Regions from separate parts of the Paenibacillus phoenicis genome, predicted to be linked through region 3. Evidence: a T-box and tRNA genes for the amino acid it is inferred to sense, from the RefSeq annotation. Region 3 holds a T-box; the other regions hold tRNA genes.

Region 1 (6,071 bases), 770 kb from region 3:
ATCGAAACTTCCATGATTAATACTTCGATCAACGACGGAAATGGAACCCGTTGGCGTGCCTCGATAATCGTAATGGCTAATTCTGTCGGAATCAGTCCGGGATGAAAAGAAATAAATGAAATATACATCGATGGAATTATGAGAGACATAAATGCCGCAACAAAACGCAGCATCCGTAAAAGTGACCCTGCCATCCATCGTTCGTAATAATCTTCCGGGGACTGCAGCAGCATGCTGAAGGTCACCGGAACAATGAGCGCAAAGGGGGTTCCATCCAGGAGTAAGGCGATTCTCCCCTCCACCAAGGCGCTCATGACCCGGTCCGGACGTTCCGTATTTTGCGCCTGTTGAAAAGGACTTAGGATGTCGTCTTCGATCAGTTGCTCGACATAGCCGGATTCGGCAATGTAATCCAGATCGATCTTGGCGATGCGTTGCTCCACTTCCTGCAGCAACTCCGGATTCACAATGTTTTTCATGTAGACGATCGCAAGATCTCGCTTGATTACGTTGCCGACAACGTATTTCTTGATTTCCATTTGTTCCGTCCGTCCTTGGAGCCGGAGCATCGCTGTATTATCGCTCAGGATTTCGGTAAAGCCCAATCTTGGCCCCCGCAGCAGCGCTTCCGAAGTTGGCTCCGTTATCGCCCTGGATTTCCCGCGGGGGGTGCCCACAAGCAGCGCGCACGCCATTCCTTCAACCATTAAAGCCGTATACCCTGCGAGAATCGATTCTCTGAGTTCCCGTTTGCCAACGACTTCCGTTAGTTCGGTAACCGGCAGTAGGTTTTGTTTGAAGTAGGAAACTAACCCCTCCTCCGGGGGAAACTTCATCCCTTGCTGCGCACTGTTATCCGACTTCAGCATAAGCACTTGCATAATGTGGCTATTAATCAACTGTTCATCTTGCATACCGTCAACAAAGATCAGTACCGCTCGCGCACCAAACCCGGCGAGTTCGTATTCTCGAAAATGAACGTCGTCATTTTGGCCGATCGTCTCTTTAAGATGCATAAGATCGGTTTCATATTCGCCGGACAGCTGCGAATCCGTACTATTATGAGTTTCCAGAAAAACACGGTCTGTCGTTAATCCTTCCCTTGAGCGCCCGTGCTTATCCGTGACAATCGAGCGAAACCAGCGATGCAACGCAAAAATGAGGAGAGGAATGAGCAGAGTAACCCCGGCCAGCATGAAAGTCGGCCAGTCGGGGATATATTCTGTGATTGTCGACCACACGATAGATCACCTTAATCATTTATTTGGATTAATTTCCCCAAAAACGGTTTATATATTCATTTCCTTTCCGCGCTGTGCAACGTGAGTCTGGTTTGCCGGGGAGCCTTACATCAACTATTCCTTCCCTAAGCTTTCCTCGGCTCCAAAGGATAATTTACACACGAACGCTTATTCATATATGATCATATGGGGATATATAGATCACGCCCTATGGTGTATGTCAATGATATTTAATTCGCATCTTCATTATTCGCGAAAGAATCTGAACTTATAACACATGATCGGAGCGATATTTTTATGAGAAAAGTATTTTCTTTATTACGATGTTTACCTTTGTCTCTCCAACGATTACCTCGGCGCATACCAAGCTGACCTCTTCTTCCCCAATGCAGGATGAAGTGGTAAACACTGCAATCGGCCAAATTCGGCTGGAATTCAACACCACCTTACCGCCTGGTACGGCAATATAGGGCTCATTACGTACACGCTTCATTTTCTTGCGGTTGCAATCTGGTCCGGCACATTGCTGGTGGCAGGTTGGTTTAAACCTGTACACTCCTGGCGCCGCTTCCTGTCATGGTTCCACCCCGTAGCAACGCTCGCGATGCTGGTCATTGTACTGTCCGGACTTTACTTGACAAATGCGGTTGCGCCCGAATACCTAAATGCTTTGGCCCTTCCTTATGGACAAGCAATCCCTATGATTCATCAGGGTTATGAAAATGCGGAGCTTCAGCTCCGCCTAAATGCGATGATCTTTATTTATATTGTTATTGCATTGGGATATATCGCCGCCATATTTTACTTGTTCCAAAAAAACAAAAATGCGTATCTCGCCGTTTCGCTCAGCGTTTTGCTCGTTATAGCCTTATATGTTATTGTGATGACAACAGTCGCTTAATTGTAATAATTTCGTTTAACCAATCTTTTTTTGATAAAATGATGCAAACGCCTTACAGAAGGGGATAGTCCATGACACAGTCCATAAATACAGCGAAAGAATGTGATACGAACTGCTCGGGCACACTCGTTGATTTAAAAGCTATCAAGGCGGAGCTTATCGATAACCAGGCAGCGGTTCAATTTGCCGACTGGTTTAAGGCTTTCAGCGATCCGACGCGCGTCAAAATCATCAGCGCCTTGCTAAAAAGGGAGCTTTGCGTGCACGACCTGACAGTGCTCCTCGAAATGGGTCAATCGGCCGTTTCTCATCAACTGCGATATTTGCGCAACCTCAGAATTGTTAAGCGGCGCAAGGTTGGAAAAACGGTCTATTATTCACTTGACGACACGCATATCGAGCAAATTTTTTTGCAGACCCTTCAGCATACCAACCATGGATGATGCGGCCGGTGCCGCAAATGACAAGGACTCCCCCTCGCCATCTTCAATGGCTTGCGGGACAATCCTTGTTTGGGCTGCAGTCGCCTCTTCATAAAGTACAACCATGGCTAAAAAACGCTACTTTCTGCTGCTAGACTGAATAGTAGACACAGATTACACCACCGAGCATAATTTCCTAAACAATAAAAAAGCCCTTAGGATTCCTGATCCCAAGAGCTTAATTTCACAGTTGGTACCGGTGAGAGGACTCGAACCTCCACGGGTCTCCCCACTCGATTTTGAGTCGAGCGCGTCTGCCATTCCGCCACACCGGCACATATAAAGTTTTAATCAAAAGTGCGGAAGACCAGACTTGAACTGGTACGGTAGTCACCTACCGCAGGATTTTAAGTCCTGTGCGTCTGCCGATTCCGCCACTCCCGCGAAGTATCAATGGAGGCGCCACCCAGATTCGAACTGGGGATAAAGCTTTTGCAGAGCTGTGCCTTACCACTTGGCTATGGCGCCATAATATAGAATGGAGCGGACGACGGGAATCGAACCCGCGACCCTCGCCTTGGCAAGGCGATGCTCTACCGCTGAGCCACGTCCGCTTAAACTGGGGATATAGGATTCGAACCTATGCATGACGGAGTCAAAGTCCGTTGCCTTACCGCTTGGCTAATCCCCACTATATTTGATTGAGAAAGAAATGGGGCGATCGATGGGACTTGAACCCACGAATGCCGGAGCCACAATCCGGTGCGTTAACCCCTTCGCCACGACCGCCATAATATAAAGTTATCAAGTGAAAAAATGTGGCAGGGGCAGCAGGAATTGAACCCACACCAAAGGTTTTGGAGACCTTTGTTCTACCTTTAAACTATGCCCCTAGGAAACTGGTGGAGGCTGATGGATTCGAACCACCGAACTCGTAAGAGAACAGATTTACAGTCTGCTGCGTTTGGCCACTTCGCTAAGCCTCCTCGTGGTGCCGGCGAGAGGACTTGAACCCCCAACCTACTGATTACAAGTCAGTTGCTCTACCAATTGAGCTACACCGGCTCTTCAACAACATTGTTGAATGGTGGCTCGGGACGGAATCGAACCGCCGACACGAGGATTTTCAGTCCTCTGCTCTACCAACTGAGCTACCGAGCCTTATATGAAGTTAAATGGCGGAGCCGACGGGATTCGAACCCGCGGTCTCCTGCGTGACAGGCAGGCATGTTAGGCCTCTACACCACGGCTCCACACTAGAATGATTGCATCCTCTTAAAGAGGATAATTGCGGGGGCAGGATTTGAACCTGCGGCCTTCGGGTTATGAGCCCGACGAGCTACCGGGCTGCTCCACCCCGCGTCAGTATTAAAGATGTTATGGTGGAGGCTGAGGGGATCGAACCCCCGACCCTCTGCTTGTAAGGCAGATGCTCTCCCAGCTGAGCTAAGCCTCCATGGGAAAAGACAAGTTATATTGTAACAGATCCCCCATTCAGAAATCAAGTCAGTCAGCAAAATCAACTTGAAATCATGAAGGGAAGAAATGACCCGTAGGGGATTCGAACCCCTGTTACCTCCGTGAAAGGGAGGTGTCTTAACCCCTTGACCAACGGGCCATGTAGAAAGAATAATAATGGCGGAGAGAGAGGGATTCGAACCCTCGAGACGCTTGTGACGCCTACACGATTTCCAATCGTGCTCCTTCGGCCAACTCGGACACCTCTCCAGATATAGGATCCCAGGAAGTTATGAAGTGTATCTCAGAAGTATAACCTACTTCCTGGGACTTTGACTCCCCGAACAGGACTCGAACCTGTGACAACTCGATTAACAGTCGAGTGCTCTACCGACTGAGCTATCAGGGAACATTATGAAGTTTTCAAGGTTGAATCCTTGAAAACTGGATACGAAACTAGATTTGCATTTTATTTTTTGGATAAGCCCTCGACCGATTAGTACCTGTCAGCTCCATGCCTTACGGCACTTCCACCTCAGGCCTATCAACCTTGTCGTCTTCAAGGGGTCTTACATACGGGGAAATCTCATCTTGAGGGGGGCTTCACGCTTAGATGCTTTCAGCGCTTATCCCGTCCGCACTTAGCTACCCAGCTGTGCTCCTGGCGGAACAACTGGTACACCAGCGGTGCGTCCATCCCGGTCCTCTCGTACTAAGGACAGCTCCTCTCAAATTTCCTACGCCCACGACAGATAGGGACCGAACTGTCTCACGACGTTCTGAACCCAGCTCGCGTACCGCTTTAATGGGCGAACAGCCCAACCCTTGGGACCTACTTCAGCCCCAGGATGCGATGAGCCGACATCGAGGTGCCAAACCTCCCCGTCGATGTGGACTCTTGGGGGAGATAAGCCTGTTATCCCCAGGGTAGCTTTTATCCGTTGAGCGATGGCCCTTCCATGCGGTACCACCGGATCACTAAGCCCGACTTTCGTCCCTGCTCGACTTGTCAGTCTCGCAGTCAAGCTCCCTTCTGCCTTTGCACTCTTCGAATGATTTCCAACCATTCTGAGGGAACCTTGGGGCGCCTCCGTTACTCTTTAGGAGGCGACCGCCCCAGTCAAACTGCCCACCTGACACTGTCCCCGTACCGGATCACGGCACCAGGTTAGAACCTAGATACGATCAGGGTGGTATCCCAACGGCGCCTCCACCGAAGCTGGCGCTCCGGCTTCCTAGGCTCCCACCTATCCTGTACAAATCGTATCCAAGTCCAATATCAAGCTGCAGTAAAGCTCCATGGGGTCTTTCCGTCTTGTCGCGGGTAACCTGCATCTTCACAGGTATTAAAATTTCACCGGATCTCTCGTTGAGACAGCGCCCAAGTCGTTACGCCATTCGTGCGGGTCAGAATTTACCTGACAAGGAATTTCGCTACCTTAGGACCGTTATAGTTACGGCCGCCGTTTACTGGGGCTTCGGTTCACAGCTTCGGGCTAAACCCTAACCGCTCCCCTTAACCTTCCAGCACCGGGCAGGCGTCAGCCCGTATACTTCGCCTTGCGGCTTCGCACAGACCTGTGTTTTTGCTAAACAGTCGCTTGGGCCTTTTCACTGCGGCCCCCTCGGGCTATTCACCCTACCGAGGCACCCCTTCTCCCGAAGTTACGGGGTCATTTTGCCGAGTTCCTTAACGAGAGTTCTTCCGCGCGCCTTAGAATTCTCTTCTCGCCTACCTGTGTCGGTTTGCGGTACGGGCACCTTCTCCTGGCTAGAGGCTTTTCTTGGCAGTGTGAGATCATGACCTTCGGTACTGTCAATTTTCCCTCCCCATCACAGCCTAGCCTTATCGGTGTGCGGATTTGCCTACACACCAGCCTCACTGCTTGGACGAGCATCCATCAGCTCGCGTCACTACCCTACTGCGTCACCCCATCGCTCATAGCGGATTACGGTGGTACAGGAATTTCTACCTGTTGTCCTTCGACTACGCCTTTCGGCCTCGCCTTAGGTCCCGACTTACCCTGAGCGGACGAACCTTCCTCAGGA
Region 2 (6,071 bases), 440 kb from region 3:
GAGAAGGTGCCCGTACCGCAAACCGACACAGGTAGGCGAGAAGAGAATTCTAAGGCGCGCGGAAGAACTCTCGTTAAGGAACTCGGCAAAATGACCCCGTAACTTCGGGAGAAGGGGTGCCTCGGTAGGGTGAATAGCCCGAGGGGGCCGCAGTGAAAAGGCCCAAGCGACTGTTTAGCAAAAACACAGGTCTGTGCGAAGCCGCAAGGCGAAGTATACGGGCTGACGCCTGCCCGGTGCTGGAAGGTTAAGGGGAGCGGTTAGGGTTTAGCCCGAAGCTGTGAACCGAAGCCCCAGTAAACGGCGGCCGTAACTATAACGGTCCTAAGGTAGCGAAATTCCTTGTCAGGTAAATTCTGACCCGCACGAATGGCGTAACGACTTGGGCGCTGTCTCAACGAGAGATCCGGTGAAATTTTAATACCTGTGAAGATGCAGGTTACCCGCGACAAGACGGAAAGACCCCATGGAGCTTTACTGCAGCTTGATATTGGACTTGGATACGATTTGTACAGGATAGGTGGGAGCCTAGGAAGCCGGAGCGCCAGCTTCGGTGGAGGCGCCGTTGGGATACCACCCTGATCGTATCTAGGTTCTAACCTGGTGCCGTGATCCGGTACGGGGACAGTGTCAGGTGGGCAGTTTGACTGGGGCGGTCGCCTCCTAAAGAGTAACGGAGGCGCCCCAAGGTTCCCTCAGAATGGTTGGAAATCATTCGAAGAGTGCAAAGGCAGAAGGGAGCTTGACTGCGAGACTGACAAGTCGAGCAGGGACGAAAGTCGGGCTTAGTGATCCGGTGGTACCGCATGGAAGGGCCATCGCTCAACGGATAAAAGCTACCCTGGGGATAACAGGCTTATCTCCCCCAAGAGTCCACATCGACGGGGAGGTTTGGCACCTCGATGTCGGCTCATCGCATCCTGGGGCTGAAGTAGGTCCCAAGGGTTGGGCTGTTCGCCCATTAAAGCGGTACGCGAGCTGGGTTCAGAACGTCGTGAGACAGTTCGGTCCCTATCTGTCGTGGGCGTAGGAAATTTGAGAGGAGCTGTCCTTAGTACGAGAGGACCGGGATGGACGCACCGCTGGTGTACCAGTTGTTCCGCCAGGAGCACAGCTGGGTAGCTAAGTGCGGACGGGATAAGCGCTGAAAGCATCTAAGCGTGAAGCCCCCCTCAAGATGAGATTTCCCCGTATGTAAGACCCCTTGAAGACGACAAGGTTGATAGGCCTGAGGTGGAAGTGCCGTAAGGCATGGAGCTGACAGGTACTAATCGGTCGAGGGCTTATCCAAAAAATAAAATGCAAATCTAGTTTCGTATCCAGTTTTCAAGGATTCAACCTTGAACCGATTTTTAGCTGCAAGCCTTTTATAAGGTTTGATCTTTTGCTGAAGCGGAAAGCGCGGAAGTAAAAGCAGCGCAAAAATCTTGTTTGGTGGCAATGGCGGAGGGGTTCCACTCGTTCCCATCCCGAACACGACCGTTAAGCCCTCCAGCGCCGATGGTACTTGGACCGAAGGGTCCTGGGAGAGTAGGACGCTGCCAAGCAATGTTCCCCGATAGCTCAGTCGGTAGAGCACTCGACTGTTAATCGAGTTGTCACAGGTTCGAGTCCTGTTCGGGGAGTCTATCCTGGAAGGAAGGATATATGTTTTGCATATTTCCTTCTCTTCCGGGGAAACCAACTCTTATGGAGAGGTGTCCGAGTTGGCCGAAGGAGCACGATTGGAAATCGTGTAGGCGTCACAAGCGTCTCGAGGGTTCGAATCCCTCTCTCTCCGCCAGCAAGGACTTGAATATGGCCCGTTGGTCAAGGGGTTAAGACACCTCCCTTTCACGGAGGTAACAGGGGTTCGAATCCCCTACGGGTCACCATCTCTTTTCTTTAGTCATCCCAGATCTGGAGGCTTAGCTCAGCTGGGAGAGCATCTGCCTTACAAGCAGAGGGTCGGGGGTTCGATCCCCTCAGCCTCCACCATACTTCTTATTACTGACGCGGGGTGGAGCAGCCCGGTAGCTCGTCGGGCTCATAACCCGAAGGCCGCAGGTTCAAATCCTGCCCCCGCAATTATCCTCTTCAAGAGGATGGCATTATTCTCGTGTGGAGCCGTGGTGTAGAGGCCTAACATGCCTGCCTGTCACGCAGGAGACCGCGGGTTCGAATCCCGTCGGCTCCGCCATTTATCTTCTTAGTTAAGACTTGTACGAGCCATTAGCTCAGTTGGTAGAGCACCTGACTTTTAATCAGGGTGTCGAAGGTTCGAGTCCTTCATGGCTCACCAGTTTCATATTTATTATGCGGACGTGGCTCAGCGGTAGAGCATCGCCTTGCCAAGGCGAGGGTCGCGGGTTCGATTCCCGTCGTCCGCTCCATCTTAATACGCGCCCTTAGCTCAGCTGGATAGAGCGTTTGACTACGAATCAAAAGGTCAGGAGTTCGAATCTCTTAGGGCGCGTTCCCTTTGCCGGTGTGGCGGAATTGGCAGACGCGCGCGACTCAAAATTGTACGCGCCTCATGTTTTACGCGCCGAACCATTCCGTTCCTTGATATATAAAGGTTTTCCGAAAAGGGCACCGCGCTTTAGTCGGTGGACCCGCACCAAACTCCCCAAAATTCAGCCGATTTTGGAGGACTGCGCTTTTGTTTAGATGTAACGCGGTCAGGTTGTACGCGGCTGGTGTGTCGAGGATAACTCGATGTAGCATGCAAGTCAAGCATGACAAATTATATATTTTTATTGTGCCGGCGTGGCGGAATGGCAGACGCGCTCGACTCAAAATCGAGTGGGAAACCGTGGAGGTTCGAGTCCTCTCGCCGGTACCAACAATGAAATCAAGCTCTTGGGATCAGGAATCCAAAGGGCTTTTTTAATGTTCAGGACATTATGGATTGGCAGTAACAGTACGACATCGAGCTGTTTAGAAGAGATATTCGGGATCAACCTAAAAGTATAGTTCGGTGAAGAACACATTTTTGGAAAACGATCTCGATAAAAAACAAAGCAAGCGAACCTAGAGATAGTCCGCTTGCTTTGATCTGCCTGCCCTTCACCACCATTTGTAGCTGTTGCGCTCCAGCTTCTTCTGATCCGAGTTCTTTTCATGATCGCGTTTTCCGAAAAATTCGTCTTCTCTCGCGATCGTTGGGTCATACCAGTCCGCTTTGGCTTTCGCCCATTCCACCCACTTCATCGACTTGGGATCGAGGTTTCCGGATGCCTCCACTGCGGCAATATAACGCCTTATTTTGCAGGCGGTATCGTAGTCCTCCGAAAGATTTTCCAAAGCGAGCGTTTGCTCCACTTCAGCATTAAAGCGTTGTCTTCGCTCCTCTTTTCGCCGCTCTTCTTCCTGGCGTTTACGTTCAGCTTCCTCGCGGGCCTCGCGCTTTTGTCGGCGAATATCGGAAGCTTCGTAAAACGCAATCATGATATCGCCAAGGCGATCTTCGATGACGTATGATTTGCAATCGCGAAAGTTTTTTGCGGCATATATTGAAAAGCTGATTCGGCCATTGTAAACATAGTCATACTTTCTGATTTTTGGCTTTGACGCCCATGAACTGCGGCGCTTGTCTTCCTCATATTTCAGAAGCTGCATATTTTCTTCTTTCGTGGGAATATGCTTGACCTCGTCTTGCGCTTCTGAAACCGATATAGAGACAGTTTCCCCGTTGACTATAAATTTAAGATCGCTGGTAAGCGAACATCCTAACGGCTCCATGGCTTTGATTAGCGCATCAATTATATGTAACACCCGAGGTAATGTTTCTTCGGACACCGTGTCGGCAAGAAAGAGAGGAGAATCCTTGGCACGCCGATTGAAGCCTATTGCTTCTTGTTCTTTGCGTTTTTTTTTCCATTCCATGACTTCTTTGCGATGAGCAACAATTGTTGGGTGCATCTTCGCGTTTTCGTTAGGTATCCTGATTTGTGTTGCAGTGGAAAGCACGACTGTTCTCTCTTTCTCATTCAGAAATGCGAGAGTCTCTTTTTCAATCTGAGGTGTATACTCAGTTCCGGTTCTTACGCCTGATTTCTTAGCGGGCTTGCTGCTTATCGGGAGTGGTATTGGATTAACCAGTTTACCCGCACGAAGCTTGGCCCAGTATCCGACCGGAGGTGTGGGAATATCAAAGGACTGGCAGACTTTACGGATCGCAACATCCGAGACACCATATCTTTTCGCTACTTCGGTTACCGGCACCATCCATACTTCTTTGTACAAGGTTTCTCTGTCATAAATATTGTAGGTTTGTCCAGATTGCTCGTACGTTTCAGGTTGTCCGACCGTTTGAGTAGATTCGCTGGTATCGTCTACTGAAACGGACGGTGTCTGTTCCTCGACTAGTAACACAGAAGATTCAAGCGTTGGTGAAGATTCGCCGACAGCTGTTTCCATCTCCGCTCTAACGGAATCCTTTTCAGAAATCGCTCGATGTTTCTTTTTACGAGCGGCCGGTACGGTTCTGTAAATGAAAATCCTCTCATCCGCCGGTTCCGGTAGTTCCAGTTTGGTTACAGGCTTGTTGAAATTGAGCTTGGTCCAGTATCCGGACGGAGGAATCGGAATGCCAGCTTCCTTAATCTGTTTCATTAGATGAGCATAGGGAAGATTATATTTTTTGGCTACTCCGGCGACAGACATTTCCCAGATTTCATCGTATAATTGCTTACGTGTTATTACGATCTCCGAATGCTCTGGCACAGCGTTCACCTCCTTCCCTTCCTTGGATAAGCTCTTTGCAACAGTAGAAATGCGAGCCTTTGGCTCAGACATGACCTCCTGTTCTATTTGCATGGCTTGTTGATTTTCTTCTTCCGCATCAGCAGTACCCGCCGCAGCACTTTCTTTTAGCGGTTCATTCACTGTCTGTGGTGCGAGAATAGCGTCAAATTGTTTGATTCCCCCTATCCCTCGTTTTCGCTTAATAGAAAAACCAGGTCCCGTTTCATTTCCTCGAATTGATTAATAATCGTATTCAAATTTTTCTCGATATTCTCGACCTGGACAGCATTGATTTTTCCGTGGTTATAAGCAATGAGACGTTCCGGCACGATGGTATAGGACCAACTTTCTCTGTAGCGGTCTTCGTTGCGGACCGCAAAACCGATGGGCAACAAGTCGTTGCGCATGCCGAGTGTCAGCATGTTCGGGGATATACCCAAATAATCTGCAGCGATTTTTATTGTGATTTTGGGGATATTTCTGATCTCTTCATCCGAATACTTCACCATACGTTTCACCTCCTTGATCCGGTTCCGACGTCACAATCAGACTGGCGACAATCTATAGAAAGATATTGGTCTTCGGTATACCATAAACTTTCTCGTACAATATTTCCGAAATTCGAAAATTCTTATTCATCAACCACGAGAAGAATACCTAGCATCGGTCATGTCTGTGTATCCAGATGAGTTTGGCTTTGCTGAGAATCGTCTTGGAAGCTTCTCCTATCGAGAAAAAGATATGAAGTTCTCCATATATGACCTAAATAAGTGGGAGTCGCGAAAAGCCGCGCATTATGTTCTTAATTTAGTCTTTAATCCTCAAAATATAATCTATCGAGATATTCAGGATTTTGTCTATTCACTAGTCGAGAAAGAGGTTATCTTTAAAGTATAGTCACAAGACATCGGGCCAATCTGGCCCGATGCTACTTTTGCACAGGGACGCACCATTTGCAGTGGGTTTGTTTATTTATATACTGGCTTCTTTGGACAGGGTTATATATTTTTGAAGGATGTTCATGAGCAACAATATATTCAGGTTTTAACCTTTCTGAAATCCAGCATGCAGAGTTACTGTCATGAGGATCATAGTGTTCAGATATATCGTCTATTTGCCATTGAGGCAATAATTCTAGCGGGACATCACAAACAAAAATAGTGGGGATTCCGGTACTGGATAGCATATCGTGATATTTCCCATATATGTCTTTATCTAATTGTGCAGCAATTGCGGCAAGGTATTCACTCCCCCAACATAAATAGTGTCCGCTTTCGCCCAGGAGTTCTTTTTTAAACAAGCTGAAATAGACATGCTTGGAATCGGAAGGTTGCAGTGTAGGG
Region 3 (6,071 bases):
CTGAATGCCTTCGTCGCCGGCACCAAGCAACCGTGAACCCGCTGGGGCGGACTCTACATCCGCTAGTATGAAAAAGAAGGGTTGCTGGATGAGATTGATGAAAATCAAAGGCTTTTAGTGGATCGAGTATCGGAAATTGTTTCAAGGATTGTTTTTATACAGTAAAAAAGGAGTGCACTAGCAGTTTCTGGCCTGTTAGAATCTAAAGGAGAAGAAAAGAAGGAGTCCTACGATGATGACGAGAGTGGTCCAAAAGCCGCCTTTTGCTAAAGCGTCCCAATCTCCGATTTCAGCACGATTCATCGAATCCGCAAAATTGATGAAAGGCTTACGTTGATACTCTTTAAACTTTTCTTTCTCTTGTTTCTCCCACATATTCACTGTAATCCCTCCCTATGGGTTACCCTTTAACATTAGTATACTTGGAACCGCGTTGAAGAGCATTCATTTTTTTAAATTGAGTTTAGGAGCCGATCTCTATGAACAAACTCCCCCCAAATAAATCAACGAAGTCTTCTCTTCAAGAAGTTGAGAATTTCCTTATTCAAACCTACTCAGCCAAGAAGATCCCCGTTTCGAACTTTGAGGAACTTAGAAACGACGCTCAGGTTAAATTTGATCGGATTGTGGCTTGCTTTGAAGTGGATCATCCGGAAGTTCTTAAGAGCATCTTTAATGAAGATGAGAAAAAAATGCACGAAGACTTCATTCATGAGCATAGGAATACGTCATTTGCTACTCCATGGCAGAAGATAAATGCGGGGCAGCTCCTTAGGATCGTATTAGAAAGCGAGGACGGGGTCAGTTTTAGTAACTTCACCGTTCAGGGGTTGTGCATGAGGTTGGTTAATGATCTTTCAGCCTTAAAAACGCAATAAAAAAATCGCGGCCATAAGACCGCGATATTGGTGCCATAAGAATCGAGACGACAGGATTTGAACCTGCGACCTCTTGCTCCCGAAGCAAGCGCTCTACCAAGCTGAGCCACGTCTCGTCAGCAATATTAATAATTTGGGGGAAACATTAATACATTATACACTTTTAGACGAAACTGTAAAGGGGGTAACGGATGAAAAAATTTTGAACGCAAGGAATAGGAACCAACGTTGACGATATGTGGCATTATTTTATATAATAATTGATAATCCAATTCTATAGTGTGGAACTTTGAAGAGGAATAGTAATTTGGATTTCGCCATCCAGAGAGCCGGCGTTTGGTGCAAGCCGGTTGGGGAATGCAGATGAACTCGCCTTGGAGTTATGATGCGCAAATCATCATCGTCTTGCCCGCGTTAAGGGTGCAAAGGGAGCTAGGACAAAGCATGTCCGACGCTAACTAGGGTGGTACCACGGGAAATCTCCTCTCGTCCCTAGCGATCATAACGCTACGGGTCGGGAGGTTTTTAATTTTAGGGAGTTCAATCAGTCGGTTATTGACTTTGATCCCGCATATCAAATTGTTGTTTCAAGGAGGATTTTGAATTATGGCGGACTATAACGTGCCCCATGACGTTTACCGTCCCCAGGCCATCGAACCGAAATGGCAGGCCTACTGGGATGAGCATCACACTTTCAAAACACGGGAAGAGTCGGGGAAACCGAAGTTTTATGCCCTTGACATGTTCCCTTATCCATCGGGAGCAGGCCTCCATGTAGGCCATCCGGAAGGCTATACGGCCACGGATATCGTCTCCCGCTTTAAACGGATGCGCGGATATAACGTTCTGCATCCGATGGGCTGGGATGCTTTCGGGCTGCCGGCGGAGCAGCATGCGCTCGATACGGGCGAACATCCGCGTGATATCACGGTGAAGAACATCAACAATTTCCGGCGCCAAATCAAGTCACTGGGCTTCTCCTACGATTGGGACCGCGAGATCAGTACGACGGATCCGAATTATTATAAATGGACGCAGTGGATTTTTATCCAGCTGTATAAAAAAGGTCTGGCCTATGTGGCCGAAGTTCCGGTGAACTGGTGCCCGGCATTGGGAACGGTGCTGGCGAACGAAGAGGTCATTGATGGCAAGAGCGAACGCGGCGGCCATCCGGTCATCCGCAAGCCGATGCGCCAATGGGTGCTGAAAATTACCGAATATGCCGAACGACTGCTGGAAGACCTGGAGGAGCTGGACTGGTCGGAAAGCATCAAGGATATGCAGCGCAACTGGATTGGGAAATCCGAAGGCGCCGAGGTCGTCTTCGAGATTGATGGACATGACGCATCTCTGACGGTCTTTACCACACGCCCGGATACGCTGTTTGGGGCGACTTATGCCGTGCTTGCGCCAGAACATGAACTGGTCAAGAAAATCACGACCGATGCTCAACGCGAAGCGGTTGAAGCTTACCAAGACCAAGCTGCGCGGAAGAGCGATCTGGAACGTACCGACCTTGCTAAGGAGAAAACCGGGGTGTTCACCGGTGCATACGCGATCAATCCGGTCAATGGCGAGAAGCTGCCGATCTGGATTGCCGACTACGTGCTGGCGGGTTACGGAACCGGTGCGATCATGGCCGTACCGGGGCATGATGAGCGCGACTATGAATTCGCCAAACAGTATGATCTGCCGATCATCGAGGTGGTCGAAGGCGGCGATCTGTCGAAAGAGGCTTACACGGGCGACGGAGCCCATGTGAACTCCGGCTTCCTGAACGGTCTGGGCAAAGAGGCAGCAATCAAGAAAATGATCTCCTGGCTGGAGGAAAACGGCAAAGGCCGCGGCAAAGTGACTTACCGCCTGCGCGACTGGCTGTTCAGCCGTCAGCGGTATTGGGGTGAGCCGATCCCGATTCTGCATCTGGAAGACGGCACGATGAAGCCGGTACCGGAAGATCAGCTGCCGCTGGTTCTGCCGGATGTGGATGCCATCAAACCGTCGGGTACCGGGGAATCGCCGCTGGCGAACGTGACCGAATGGGTGAACACGGTAGATCCGGAAACGGGGCTGCCAGCTCGCCGCGAAACGAATACGATGCCGCAATGGGCCGGAAGCTGCTGGTATTATCTGCGTTATATCGACCCGCACAACGACAAGGAGCTGTGCTCGAAGGAGAAGCAGCAGGAATGGCTGCCGGTTGACCTGTACATCGGTGGGGCTGAGCATGCAGTGCTTCACCTGCTCTACGCCCGCTTCTGGCATAAGGTGCTGTATGATCTCGGAGTGGTTACGACCAAAGAGCCGTTCCAAAAACTGGTAAACCAAGGGATGATCCTTGGCACCAACAATGAGAAGATGAGTAAATCCCGCGGCAACGTCATCAATCCGGACGAAATCGTTAACCAATACGGGGCGGATACGTTGCGCGTTTATGAAATGTTCATGGGACCGTTGGAAGCAACGAAGCCATGGAATGAAAGCGGCGTGGAGGGCATTCACCGCTTCCTGTCCCGCGTATGGCGTCTGTTTGTTGCTGAAGACGGCAGCCTGAATCCGAAAATTACAGCGGACGGCGGCAGCGACGAATTTAAACGCACTTGGCACAAGACGATTAAGAAAGTGACGGAGGATTTTGAAAACCTGCGCTTTAACACCGCGATCAGCCAGTTGATGATTTTCGTTAACGAGGCTTACAAAACGGATGCTGTGCCGAAAGCGGCAGCGGAAAACTTCGTGCAGATGCTGTCCCCGCTGGCACCGCATTTGGCGGAAGAGCTGTGGGAACGCCTTGGCCATACCGATACGATTACGTATGAACCATGGCCAACGTACGATGAGGCTTGGACAGTAGAATCCGAAGTTGAAATCGTCGTGCAAGTGAACGGAAAAATCGTAGAACGCACGAAAATTTCCAAAGACCTGGATCAAGCAGCTATGCAAGAACATAGCTTAAGCCTGCCGAACGTTCAGCAGGCTGTGGCTGGGAAGACGATTCGCAAAGTGATTGCGGTGCCAGGCAAGCTGGTGAATATCGTCGTCGGATAAGCCGCTTCCCTTCGTGAGGGCGTAGGTTTGTTCAGAAAATGGAGGCGGCCCCCGATCCGTCCGGCGGTTTGACGCCGGCAAAGGGGGCTTCCCTTTCCGGACATGACGGAGCATGATCCGAAGACGACGGCAGGGCATCCGGAATGGCCGGATGAAACAGCGCATGCAGCTTGCTGATATCGTCGTCGTATTTGCGATGAGTCGTATCGATCAGGCGGGCAAAAACCTCGCGCAGGCTGGAATCCAGCACAGCGATGCCTTCAGCGGTCACTCCTCCGGGGACGGCAACCCGTTCGATCAGTTGCTCGGGGTTCAGGCCGCCTTCGGTCAGCAGCTTGCCGGTGCCTAGCAGCATTTCCGAGCCGAGCGCAATCGCCTCCGCATAACCGATACCGGTTAATTCAGCGGCAGACTCGGCCCAAAGCTGCAGCATATGAGCAACGAAAGCCGGCCCGCAGCTGGATAAATCGGAAGCGATTCGAGTTTCGCTCTCTTTGAGAGTGATTGGCGTGCTGATTGAGGACATCAGCTGCTCCAGGAGCAGACGGTCTTCGGGGCGAATCCGCCCGCCGTAGATGCAGAGCGAAGCGCCGCTGTGAACGGAATGCGTGATGCTGGGAATGATTTTGGCGATTTTTGAGGGAATGGCAGCTTCTAAGGTTTCAATTTGAACGGGGCTCGTGATCGACACGACGATCTGTTTCTCATCGAGCACGTCCCGGATTTCCGCGATGACATCGGGGTAATCCAGGGGTTTGATGCACAAGAAGACGATTTTGCTTCCCTGGGCGGCTTCGGCATTGCTGCTGTACGCCCGCAGTCCGGGATGGCGCTGGGCCAGCCGTTTCGCTTTCGAGGGAGAGCGGTTGCTGGCACAAATATTTTGCGGGAGCAGCGCGCCGGAACGCAAAAACGCGTCAATGAGCAGGCTTCCCATGGCTCCGGTTCCGATGAAGGCGACTTTCATCCGGCTTCCCCTTTCCGTGCTTCGCGCACTGTATTGGTAAAACGTTAAAGTGATTGCACTCGTTCACTTGTTGTGGTATTGAGGCGGTTAGTCTTACGTTATTGCGATCCTACTTTTGCCGTTTCTACTTCACTTGTATAGATTGTATGCAGCTTGATTGGATCTTCATGACTATTGGCAGATTCTTTTAAGATGTTGAAAGAGGAGTGGAGTTACGATATGCGGAGGGAACTCGTATTGACGGCCATCGTTTCGGCTGCGATTGGCGCCGGATTGATGCTGCTGGCTACGGGCAGCCGCCCACCTGCAGGCATCGAAGGCTGGACGCCGATCAATGCCGAGGTTAAGGCCGCACTGGCCACAGAAGGCTCGGCTGCGGATCCAGGCGGCGATAAGGCCTCTAAGCCCGCAGAAACTGCGTCAGCGGTGGACAAGCCTGGCGAAGAGGTGACTGGGAACGGCGCAGCCGGGAAAACAGAGCCAGGCGGCGGTTCAGGAGAGACGGTAACGAACGCGGATGCAGCAGGTCAGAACGCAGGGCCTAGTGCCGGGGCCGAATCGAACAGCGGAGTTGCAGCCTTTAAGGAAGAAGCCGGGAAATCAACGGATACGGGAAAGATCAGCATTAATCGCGCCGGATTGGCCGAGCTGCAGGAAATCCCCGGGATCGGCGAGAAGAAAGCCCAAGCTATCCTTGATTACCGGAATGCGCACGGCCCTTTTACCTCCATTGAAGAGTTGACTCAGGTGAAAGGCATCGGAGACAAAATGCTGGAGAAAATGAAGCCTTATATCGGGCTGTAAGGCTTGTGATCGAAAGATGACTTGCGAGGGTGATGATGGAATATGAATCCGGACAAACGCAAAGATTGGGATACGTATTTTATGGATATCGCTTATATGGTATCGACGCGGTCGCGGTGTAACCGACGTCATGTCGGCGCTGTGCTCGTTCAGGGCAAGAAGTTGCTGGGTACGGCATATAACGGAGCCCCTTCCGGCGTTCCGGACTGCTCGGAGGCCGGCTGTATGATTGCGGAAGAATACGAGCTGGTGGTGGAGGACGGACAGGAGAAAATGGTGAAGAAGCAGCGCTGCGTCCGCACCATTCATGCCGAGCAGAATCTGCTGTTGTTCACCGACCGGATCGACCGGGAAGGTTCCAGTGTTTACGTCAC

The links. A T-box is a leader RNA that pairs with one kind of tRNA and senses whether it is charged. The one in region 3 lies ahead of leuS (leucine--tRNA ligase), so its partner is inferred to be a tRNA-Leu.
Region 1: it encodes a tRNA-Leu, which carries the amino acid that the T-box ahead of leuS (leucine--tRNA ligase) is inferred to sense. The anticodon was not compared.
Region 2: it encodes a tRNA-Leu, which carries the amino acid that the T-box ahead of leuS (leucine--tRNA ligase) is inferred to sense. The anticodon was not compared.

What each region holds. Positions count from the first base shown of each region.
Region 1 covers NZ_JAYERP010000001.1:2,903,427-2,909,497, forward strand. Annotated here, with positions in the region: gene U9M73_RS13775 (spore germination protein) at 1-1,241, opposite strand, end outside; gene U9M73_RS13780 (hypothetical protein) at 1,771-2,142, shown strand; gene U9M73_RS13785 (ArsR/SmtB family transcription factor) at 2,214-2,585, shown strand; tRNA gene U9M73_RS13790 (tRNA-Leu) at 2,816-2,899, opposite strand; tRNA gene U9M73_RS13795 (tRNA-Leu) at 2,923-3,008, opposite strand; tRNA gene U9M73_RS13800 (tRNA-Cys) at 3,019-3,092, opposite strand; tRNA gene U9M73_RS13805 (tRNA-Gly) at 3,104-3,178, opposite strand; tRNA gene U9M73_RS13810 (tRNA-Gln) at 3,184-3,255, opposite strand; tRNA gene U9M73_RS13815 (tRNA-His) at 3,278-3,353, opposite strand; tRNA gene U9M73_RS13820 (tRNA-Trp) at 3,384-3,457, opposite strand; tRNA gene U9M73_RS13825 (tRNA-Tyr) at 3,465-3,550, opposite strand; tRNA gene U9M73_RS13830 (tRNA-Thr) at 3,554-3,629, opposite strand; tRNA gene U9M73_RS13835 (tRNA-Phe) at 3,650-3,725, opposite strand; tRNA gene U9M73_RS13840 (tRNA-Asp) at 3,741-3,817, opposite strand; tRNA gene U9M73_RS13845 (tRNA-Met) at 3,853-3,926, opposite strand; tRNA gene U9M73_RS13850 (tRNA-Val) at 3,945-4,020, opposite strand; tRNA gene U9M73_RS13855 (tRNA-Glu) at 4,111-4,182, opposite strand; tRNA gene U9M73_RS13860 (tRNA-Ser) at 4,201-4,292, opposite strand; tRNA gene U9M73_RS13865 (tRNA-Asn) at 4,359-4,431, opposite strand; rRNA gene U9M73_RS13870 (23S ribosomal RNA) at 4,499-6,071, opposite strand, start outside.
Region 2 covers NZ_JAYERP010000001.1:2,571,376-2,577,446, reverse strand. Annotated here, with positions in the region: rRNA gene U9M73_RS12145 (23S ribosomal RNA) at 1-1,291, shown strand, start outside; rRNA gene rrf (5S ribosomal RNA) at 1,431-1,547, shown strand; tRNA gene U9M73_RS12135 (tRNA-Asn) at 1,553-1,625, shown strand; tRNA gene U9M73_RS12130 (tRNA-Ser) at 1,692-1,783, shown strand; tRNA gene U9M73_RS12125 (tRNA-Glu) at 1,800-1,874, shown strand; tRNA gene U9M73_RS12120 (tRNA-Val) at 1,902-1,977, shown strand; tRNA gene U9M73_RS12115 (tRNA-Met) at 1,994-2,067, shown strand; tRNA gene U9M73_RS12110 (tRNA-Asp) at 2,103-2,179, shown strand; tRNA gene U9M73_RS12105 (tRNA-Lys) at 2,206-2,281, shown strand; tRNA gene U9M73_RS12100 (tRNA-Gly) at 2,298-2,372, shown strand; tRNA gene U9M73_RS12095 (tRNA-Arg) at 2,382-2,455, shown strand; tRNA gene U9M73_RS12090 (tRNA-Leu) at 2,743-2,824, shown strand; gene U9M73_RS12085 (hypothetical protein) at 3,049-4,869, opposite strand; gene U9M73_RS12080 (hypothetical protein) at 4,911-5,237, opposite strand; gene U9M73_RS12075 (hypothetical protein) at 5,657-6,071, opposite strand, start outside.
Region 3 covers NZ_JAYERP010000001.1:2,133,615-2,139,685, reverse strand. Annotated here, with positions in the region: gene U9M73_RS10110 (hypothetical protein) at 196-381, opposite strand; gene U9M73_RS10105 (hypothetical protein) at 480-878, shown strand; tRNA gene U9M73_RS10100 (tRNA-Pro) at 921-994, opposite strand; T-box leader at 1,159-1,375, shown strand; gene leuS (leucine--tRNA ligase) at 1,485-3,926, shown strand; gene comER (late competence protein ComER) at 3,958-4,893, opposite strand; gene U9M73_RS10085 (ComEA family DNA-binding protein) at 5,113-5,697, shown strand; gene U9M73_RS10080 (deoxycytidylate deaminase) at 5,740-6,071, shown strand, end outside.